DNA from 4 places in the Arthrobacter sp. CJ23 genome. Region 1 is predicted to be linked to each of the others. Evidence: riboswitches for the same ligand, from Rfam matches in the RefSeq annotation. Region 1 holds a riboswitch; each other region holds the start of a gene.
What was found. A riboswitch is a leader RNA that binds a small molecule or an ion and turns the genes downstream of it on or off. The one in region 1 is predicted to bind thiamine pyrophosphate.
Positions count from the first base shown of each region.

Region 2: it holds a riboswitch for thiamine pyrophosphate, as region 1 does, so the genes downstream of both, NVV90_RS14295 (FAD-dependent oxidoreductase) here and NVV90_RS18940 (ECF transporter S component) in region 1, are expected to answer to the same signal.
Region 3: it holds a riboswitch for thiamine pyrophosphate, as region 1 does, so the genes downstream of both, thiC (phosphomethylpyrimidine synthase ThiC) here and NVV90_RS18940 (ECF transporter S component) in region 1, are expected to answer to the same signal.
Region 4: it holds a riboswitch for thiamine pyrophosphate, as region 1 does, so the genes downstream of both, thiD (bifunctional hydroxymethylpyrimidine kinase/phosphomethylpyrimidine kinase) here and NVV90_RS18940 (ECF transporter S component) in region 1, are expected to answer to the same signal.

Region 1 covers NZ_CP102950.1:4,198,062-4,200,254, reverse strand. The annotation lists gene NVV90_RS18945 (NUDIX domain-containing protein) at 7-750, opposite strand; TPP riboswitch at 952-1,088, shown strand; gene NVV90_RS18940 (ECF transporter S component) at 1,163-1,783, shown strand; gene NVV90_RS18935 (ABC transporter ATP-binding protein) at 1,783-2,193, shown strand, end outside.
Region 2 covers NZ_CP102950.1:3,205,430-3,207,622, forward strand. The annotation lists gene NVV90_RS14295 (FAD-dependent oxidoreductase) at 1-887, opposite strand, end outside; TPP riboswitch at 880-999, opposite strand; gene thiE (thiamine phosphate synthase) at 1,026-1,709, shown strand; gene NVV90_RS14305 (ferritin-like domain-containing protein) at 1,753-2,193, opposite strand, start outside.
Region 3 covers NZ_CP102950.1:2,823,319-2,825,511, reverse strand. The annotation lists gene thiC (phosphomethylpyrimidine synthase ThiC) at 1-1,352, opposite strand, end outside; TPP riboswitch at 1,347-1,454, opposite strand; gene NVV90_RS12580 (amidohydrolase family protein) at 1,546-2,193, shown strand, end outside.
Region 4 covers NZ_CP102950.1:2,661,300-2,663,492, reverse strand. The annotation lists gene NVV90_RS11770 (Rne/Rng family ribonuclease) at 1-755, shown strand, start outside; TPP riboswitch at 937-1,033, shown strand; gene thiD (bifunctional hydroxymethylpyrimidine kinase/phosphomethylpyrimidine kinase) at 1,025-2,193, shown strand, end outside.

The DNA.
Region 1 (2,193 bases):
GGCGGCTTAGCGGCGGTTCGTGCGGCCCTTCAGGAAAGCCGCCATGGCACCTGCGGCGGGATGTACCGGGACGATCGGGTGCTCGGCGGACCAGACGGCCTCCACGCCCCCCAGCGCGCCTACCTCCTTGAGCAGGAACAAGGTGGGCGGCATGAGTTTCAGTCTCCCGGCCTCTTCGGCGGCCAGGATGTCGCGGACCGGCATCCAGAGCGACGACGACGCCTCCGTGGTCTGGTGCCGCGGCTCGGCTCCCGGCGCGGGACGGGCCACGTAGAAGTAGGTGTCGAAGCGCTTGGGCATGTCCGGCGGGGTGACCCAGTTGGCCCACGGGCGAAGGTCCGCGGCGTCAAGCCGGAGCCCGGCCTCCTCGAACACTTCGCGTTGCGCTGCGGCCAGTACCATTCCGGCGTCGGCGCGGGCCTGTGCGGAGCCTGCGCCGGCCCCGATCGAAGCCAGCTTCCAGTCCTGGGCGTGGGCATCCAGCAGCCCGTCCGGGTACTCCCGGCCGGCCTTGTCCGCGGCGTCCACGCGTCCGCCGGGGAACACCACCATTCCGGCGGCGAAGTCCATGGTGGCCACACGGTGCTGGACGAAGGTTTCGAGGCCGCCCGGGGCATCACGCAGGAGGATGACGCTCGCGGCGAGCCTCGGTTCGGGCACGGTGCTGCCGGGGGCGGGACGTTCTGGCGCCGTCCTTCCAGGCACTGGGTTCCGGGGCGTGACGCCGTTGCTTCCGTCTGTGCTGGTCATGGGGCCCCTTCGCTGCGGCAGTTCTGCTGGATCATTCTCTCAGGCTTGCCCTTGCCCCCGCGCCAGGACGGGCCGCACTTGAGTCAGGGCCCGGATGATCCAGCAGAATCGCACCCACCTCGTCCCGCCCCCAATATGACCCTCCCCAAAAGCCCGGAACTGCCCCGAGGTGTAAACTGGAGAACGCCCATCAGGGCAGATTTATCACGACAGGGGAGCGCCGCCGTCGGGCACTGCAGGGATGCAGCCGGTGGAAGGGCGCTGAGAGTGCGGACAGCCGCAGACCCTCGAACCTGATCCGGTTAGTACCGGCGTAAGGGAGTCGAGTTCTCAGAGTGTCCGGATCCGCGGGCGGCACAGGCCGTCCGGAAGCCGGGGAACACTTTCCCCTCCTGTAACTCAGGAGGCAGAAATGACAACAGCAAGCTTTAAGAAAGCCAGCTACAACTGGCGCGTTGTGGACATCGTGGTGGCGGCATTGATCGCCATCGCCGGCGGCGTGATCTTCTGGGCATGGTCCCAGGGCGCGGCCCTCGTCTCCACACCGATGAACGCCACGTACCCGCCCCTTACCGGCCTGATCGCCGGCGGCTGGATGATTCCGGCCGTGCTGGGCATGCTTATCATCCGCAAGCCGGGCGCGGCCCTGTTCTGCGAAACCGTCGCCGCCACGGGCGAGCTCATCATGGGTTCCCAGTACGGCACCACCGTGCTGATTTCCGGGCTGCTGCAGGGCCTCGGCGCGGAACTGGTGTTCGCCGCCTTCGCCTACAAGAAGTTCAATCTGCCGGTATCCTTGCTGGCCGGCGCCGGTGCGGGCCTGTTCTGCGGCCTGAACGACTCGTTCGCGCCGTGGGGCTGGAACATCGCCTATGAAGCCGGCGACAAGGCCGCCTACATCGTGTTCTGCGCGATCTCCGGCGCAATCATCGCCGGTGCGCTGTCCTGGATCGCCACCCGTGGCCTGGCCAGGACCGGTGTTCTGAGCTCGTTCGCCTCCCGCAAGGCCTTCTCGGAGCCTGTCTTCTCCTGATGCCGGTTTCCGACGCCGCTTCCACTGCGGGCCGGCCTGCCGCAGTCTCCGCCCGGGGGTGGGGCTGGCGGCACGCCGGCCGCTCCACCCCTGCCGTCCAGGGCCTCGACCTTGAGATCGGGCCGGGCGAGCGCGTGCTGCTGCTGGGGCCTTCGGGCGCCGGCAAGTCCACGCTGCTGCATGCCCTGGCCGGCGTGCTGGGCGGGGATGACGACGACGCCGACGAGAGCGGCTCGCTGCTGATCGACGGCGCCGCACCGCGCGGGCAGCGGGGCCGTGCCGGGCTCATGCAGCAGGACCCGGAAACGCAGGTGGTTCTCTCGCGCCTGGGCGACGACGTCGCCTTCGGCGCCGAGAACCTCGCCGTCCCCCGTGCGGAGATCTGGAAGCGCGTCCATGAAGCGCTCGAC
Region 2 (2,193 bases), 990 kb from region 1:
GGCACGCCGCGCACCATGCCACGGACCGTGCAGGTCAGCAGCGGGCGGAGGTGTTCGGGAACGCGCAGCCGCAGGATGTCCCCGTAGACGGGACGCAAGGGCAGCGCGAGGCCCTCCGGGAGTCCGGCCAGGGCGGCGGCGCCGAGGCCGTTGGCCACCACAGTTTCCGCAGCCCGCACCACGGTTCCGTGCTGGGTCACGGTTCCGCCCCCAAGACCCGTCTCGGTCTCCAGTACTGCCCCGGCCACGCGGCCGTCCTCCCACAGGAGTGACGCGGCCCGGGCGCGGAGCGCAAAGCCATCCTCTGCCCCGGCCACCCAGCTGGGATCTCCCAGGCCGTGGTTGGCGAGGGACGCCAGGATCCGGCGGGCGAGCTTGCGGGGGTCCACCTGGTGGTCGGCGGGGATGACGAAGGCGCAGGAGATCTGTGGGCTCAGCAAGGGTTCGCGGCTCCGGGCTTCGCGGAGCGCCAGCGGTTCCACCGCCAGTCCGTGTGCCAGCTGGACGTCCCGGAGGTCGGCGAGCGCCCGCCGGTCCGCGGCGTCGGCACCCACGGCGAGGGTCGCCGTCGTGCGGTATCCGGTCCCAAGGGCCGCGTCCCCGGGATCCGACGCCGCCGGCAGCGTCCGTTCGAACTCCGGCCAGAGCGCCGAGGACTCCAGCATGAGGTCCAGGAGGTCTTCCTCCTGGTAGTGCAGTTCGCTGACGGGGGCCAGCATGCCGGCCGCGGCGTACGTGGCGCCCGTGGCCGGTGCGGGATCGATGAGGACTACGGAGCGTCCTGCTTTGCGGGCCTCCAGGGCGATGCCCAGCCCGATGATGCCTCCGCCGATCACGGCGACGTCCGCGTGCAGGGTGCCGGGACGGTTCTGCATTGTGTCAGCCATGGGGCTCCTTCCCTACGCCGGTACTAGCCGGATCAGGTCAAGCGGTCGGCGCTGAAGCCCTCTCAGCCGCGTGGCGTTTGTGACCGCCACTGCGGCTCCCGCAGTACCAGCCCAGTGTAAAGGAACTACGCTGTCTCCATGACCCAGCACGATGTCCACACCACGGCCCGCCTCTATCTCTGCACCGATGCCCGCAAGACGCAGGGCGATTTCGAAGACTTCGTCGATGCCGCTTTCGAAGGCGGCGTGGACATCATCCAGCTCCGCGACAAGTCCCTGGAAGCGGCCGAGGAACTCGAACTTCTCGAGGTCCTGCACAAGGTGGCCCACCGTCACGGACGCTTGTGGGCCGTCAACGACAGGGCCGATATTGCCCTGCTTTCCGGGGCTCCGGTGTTCCATATCGGCCAGAAGGACCTGCCGTTGCGCTCGGCCCGGCACATCCTCCACGACCCCACGGTGATCGGCCTGTCCACGCACACCACGGAGCAGATCGATGCCGCGATCGCAGCCGCCCCGGGCCGCAGCGGCCTGGACTATTTCTGCGTGGGCCCGGTCTGGGCAACGCCCACCAAGCCGGGTCGGGACGCCGTCGGCCTGGAGCTGGTCACATATGCAAAAGAAGCCGTGCGCAGGGCCGATGAGGAGACCGTGGGCGGCGTGCTGCTGCCCTGGTTCGCGATCGGCGGCATCGACCTCACAAACGTTGGGCAGGTCGTGGCAGCGGGTGCCGACAGGATCGTGGTGGTGCGTGCCATCACCGAAGCGGCGGACCCGACGGCGGCCGCCCGGGAACTGCTCGCCGCGCTCGACGCCGGGTAGCCAGTCAGTCCCTCACCGCTCATGCGCTTGGGCGCGAGGCCGCTCAGGCCGTCAGGCCGAGCCCGGTCATCCGGCGGGCGTGCCGCTCGGCGAGGTCCGCCGTCAGCTTCCCGAGGGTTTCCCGGGCGTCGCCGGTACTGCTGAGCAGCGGCCCCAGCAGGGCGTGTTCCATGCTGACGCGCTGGGCCTGGGTGAGGGCCTCGCCCACCAGACGGCGGCCCCACAGTGCCAGCCGGGAGGCAAGGCGCGGGTCCTCTGCCAGGGCGCGCTGCAGCAGATCACGCAGCACGGCCGTGGACTCCTCCGAGACCAGGATCCGCTCAACCACCTCACGGGTGTCCGCGTCGAGGAACTCGGACACTGACTTGTAGAAGTCCGAGGACACGGTGTCAATGACGTAGGCCTTCATCAGGGACTCGTACCAGTCGCCCGGCTTGGTGCGCTCGTGGAAGTGGTCCACGGAACGCTGGAACGGCAGCATGGT
Region 3 (2,193 bases), 1.4 Mb from region 1:
CAGAGCATGGCCGTGCCGTAGCGGGCGATCTCCGTGGCGCCGATGGCCGAGGTGATGTGGTCGTAGCCGGGGGCCACATCCGTGACCAGCGGGCCCAGGGTGTAGAAAGGGGCGCCCTTGCAGAGTTCCTGCTGGCGTTCGACGTTTTCGCGGACCAGGTGGAAGGGGACGTGGCCCGGACCTTCCACCATGACCTGGACGTCGAATTCCCAGGCGCGCTGCGTGAGCTCCGCCAGCGTGTCCAGCTCGGCGAACTGGGCAGCATCGTTGGCGTCCGCCGTCGCTCCCGGCCGCAGGCCATCGCCGAGGGAGAACGCGACGTCGTACTTGGCGAAGATCTCGCACAGCTCGTCGAAGTGCGTGTAGAGGAAGTTCTCCTCGTGGTGGGCCAGGCACCAGCCTGCCATGATGGACCCGCCGCGCGAGACAATGCCCGTGACGCGGTTCGCCGTGAGCGGCACGTACCGCAGCAGCACGCCGGCGTGGATGGTCATGTAATCCACGCCCTGCTCGCACTGTTCGATCACGGTGTCGCGGAAGATTTCCCAGGTGAGCTTGTTGGCCTCGCCGTTGACCTTTTCCAGCGCCTGGTAGATCGGCACGGTGCCGATCGGAACAGGGGAGTTGCGGATGATCCATTCGCGGGTGGTGTGGATGTCATCGCCGGTGGACAGGTCCATGACGGTGTCCGCGCCCCACTGGGTGGCCCACTGCAGCTTGTCCACTTCCTCGGCGATGGAGCTGGTGACGGCGGAGTTGCCGATGTTGGCGTTGATCTTCACCAGGAAGGCCTTGCCGATGATCATCGGCTCGGATTCCGGGTGGTTGATGTTGTTGGGAATGATGGCGCGGCCGGCGGCCACTTCGCTGCGGACCAGTTCAACATCGCAGTTTTCGCGCAGTGCCACGAACTGCATCTCGGGCGTCACCACGCCCTGCCGGGCGTAGTGCATCTGCGTGACGACCTTGCCCTCGACGGCGCGGCGGGGCACCGGCTGCGCGCCCTTCCACTCCGCGGAGGCTGCGCCGCGGCGCACGGCGGACTTGCCGTCGTCGAGCAGGTTCCGCTCGCGTCCCGAGTAGACCTCGGTGTCGGCGCGTGCTTCGATCCAGGCGGAGCGGAACGGCTCCAGCCCCACCACGGGGTCGCTGCCCGGACCGGCGGTCCGGTACACCTGCAAAGGCGCGTTGGCTTCACCGTTGGGGGAGGGCTCCAGCGCGATCTCCGTGACAGGAACCCGGATGCCGTTGGCGGGGTCCTCGAGGTACGCCAAGGAGTGGGATTTCAGCGACTGGGTGACCGCTGCTGCCTCGTTCTGGGCAGGGCTGTGCTGTGTTTCTGTGGTGCTCAAGGATTACTCACTTCCTTCGCCGGCATTACCCGGACAGGTTCAACGGTCGCAGGCAGCGTCAGCCTGATCTCAGCCCATGCAAGGGCCCCCGTGTGGTCGTAGACGAAGCTACCACAGCCGCCGCCATGCCCGGGGTCAAGAGCAGTCATGTTGCGGCCGGACCAGGATTTCCCGGCCGGATTAGGATTTCCCCATGGCCAACATCATCGAATTCAGCGGAACCGTGCTCACCGGGACCGAGCAGGAGCGTCGCGGGCTCTGGTCCGTGGACGGGCTACTGACGTTCGAACGGCCGGCCGCGGAACCGGACGCGGTGCTGGACGGCTGGGTGGTGCCCGGCTTCGTAGACGCGCACTGCCATGTGGGCCTCGGCAAGGGCGGCGCTGTTGACGAAGGGACCGCCCTGGCCCAGGCCACGGCAGACCGCGACGCCGGAACTCTGCTGATCCGTGACGCCGGCTCGGCCAGCGACACACGCTGGATCCAGCAGCGGCCGGACATGCCGCGGCTCATCAGGGCGGGGCGCCACATTGCCAGGAGCCGCCGCTACATCCGGGGCCTGGGCGAGGAAGTGGAACCGGCGGACCTCGTGGAGGCCGTCCGCAAGCAGGCCCGTGCCGGCGACGGCTGGGTCAAGCTGGTGGGCGACTGGATCGACCGGGGGACCGGTGACCTGGCGGCCTGCTTTCCGGCCGCGACCGTCAAGGACGCCATTGCCGCCGCGCACGACGAGGGCGCCCGCGTCACGGCGCACTGCTTCGCCGAGGACACCATCGATGACATGCTCGACGCCGGGATCGACTGCATCGAGCACGCCACGGGCCTGCTCCCGCGGCACATC
Region 4 (2,193 bases), 1.5 Mb from region 1:
ACACGGAGTCCCAGCCCGCAGCCCGCACGGACCGCAAGCGCCGCCGCGGCAAGGGCGGCCTGGTCATCGACGCGCCCGTGGCGCCGCAGGCTCCGGCCCCGGCCCAGGCTGCTCCTGTGGCACCGGCCGCAGCGCACGAAGCTGTTGATCCGGTGCGCCAGGCGAAGGCCGAGGCAACGCGCGCCGCACTCGCCAACATCGCGGCCGCTGCCCACGCGGCGCACCTGCACGACGACGAGCTGCACCAAGCTGCTGCCGCTGCGGCTTCCGCTGCGGGACAGGCTGCCGAAGCCACCGACGCCGGTTCCCACGATGTGCGCACGGCACCCGTGCTGCGCTTCGGCGGCGAGGAGGTCGCGCTGCCGTTCGTGGACCACTCCGAGGACGCTGCGTCCACTGCGCCGGCCATGAGCCTGGACCTCCTTGCGGAGGCCTTCCAGCACCTGGGCGAAGCACCCGCTGCCAAGGCGCCGGCCGCCACAGCGCCGGCCGCCACGGCGCAGGCCGCGGCGGCTGAGGAAGCCCAGGGCTCGTCCCGCTCCCGCGGACGGCGTGGCCGCCGCAACCGCAGCGCCAGCCGCGCCCAGGGCGCAGCCAACGAGACCACCGTGGAGCACCACGATGTGGCCCCGCCGGCCGCCGGCGGCACCACGCACGAGGCCAAGGCCCCGGCAGCGGTGAAGGCATCGGCCAAGGCGGCGCAGGCCAACGAGCCGATCATCCTCGGCGTCGGCGTCCCGGCCTCCGAACTCTAGGCTGGCCGGTCTCCGGGCAGGCCGTTCACAGCAGCACCGGGCCCCGGCAGGCTCCGCACAACGCGGACCCTGCCGGGGCCTTGCTGTATCCGGCCCGTTGGCTACACGGCCCAGGGGACGGGAGCCCCGGGGTCACAATGTCCGGGTAACCCGGGGGCGCCGGACGTGTCGGCTACGCTAGGGATCTGACACGGGGTGCCGGCACAAGCCTGGCTGAGATCCAGACCCGTTGAACCTGTCCGGTTAGCACCGGCGAAGGGATGTCTTTCATGACTTCAACGTCCTATTCGACTGTCTACCCGCTTCCCTCCACGGGCCGCAGGATCCCCAGGGTGCTCAGCATCGCCGGTTCCGATCCGTCCGGTGGGGCCGGTATCCAGGCGGACCTGAAAAGCATCGCGGCCAACGGCGGCTACGGCATGGCTGCCGTCACCGCCCTGACCGCCCAGAACACGCAGGGCGTCACCGGCGTCCACGTGCCGCCGGTGGAATTCCTGCGCCAGCAGCTTGAAGCCATCAGCGACGACATCGCCGTGGATGCCGTCAAGATCGGCATGCTGGGCGACGTGGCCGTCATCGACGAGGTCCGCCGCTGGCTCCAGAAGGTGCGGCCCGCCGTCGTGGTCCTTGATCCCGTCATGGTGGCCACCAGCGGCGACCGGCTGCTGCGCGAATCGGCCGAAACCGCCCTGCGGGCCCTGCTGCCGCTTGCGGACCTGATCACGCCCAATCTGCCGGAGCTGGCCATGCTGCTGGGCGAGCCGGAGGCCTCCGACTGGGCCGCGGCCCTGGACCAGGGCAAGCGGCTGGCGGCGGAATGCGGCAACACCGTGCTGGTCAAGGGCGGGCACCTGCCCGGTATGGAATGCCCGGATGCCCTCGTCAACACCACGGGCCTGCTCCGGCAGGACGTGGTGGAAGTCGCCGGAGCCAGGGTCCACACCCGGAACAGCCACGGCACGGGGTGCTCCCTGTCCGCGGCCATGGCCACGGCCCAGGTCCGCCACGGCGATTGGGAAGCGTCCTTGCAGGAGGTCAAGCCCTGGTTGCAGGAGGCGCTGGCCACCTCCGGAAGGCTCGAAGTGGGCCAAGGCAACGGCCCCGTCAACCATTTCCACCAGCTGGAGCGCGCGCTGAGGCCGGGGGAGTACGCCGCGCAGCTGTGGCGGGACGCCTCGCCCGAGCTCCAGGCCATCTACGGCCTGGAGTTCATCCGCGGGCTGCAGTCCGGCGAACTGCCGGAGCGCGAGTTTGCCTACTACCTGGCCCAGGACGCCCTCTATCTCAACGGCTACTCACGGGTCCTGGCCAGGGCCGGCGCCTTGGCCCCCACCGAGGCTGAGCAGCTCTTCTGGGCCAGCGGATCCCAGCAGTGCCTGGAAGTGGAGTCGGAACTGCACCGGAACTGGCTGGCCGGCCGGAACGTGGAGGCGGCCAC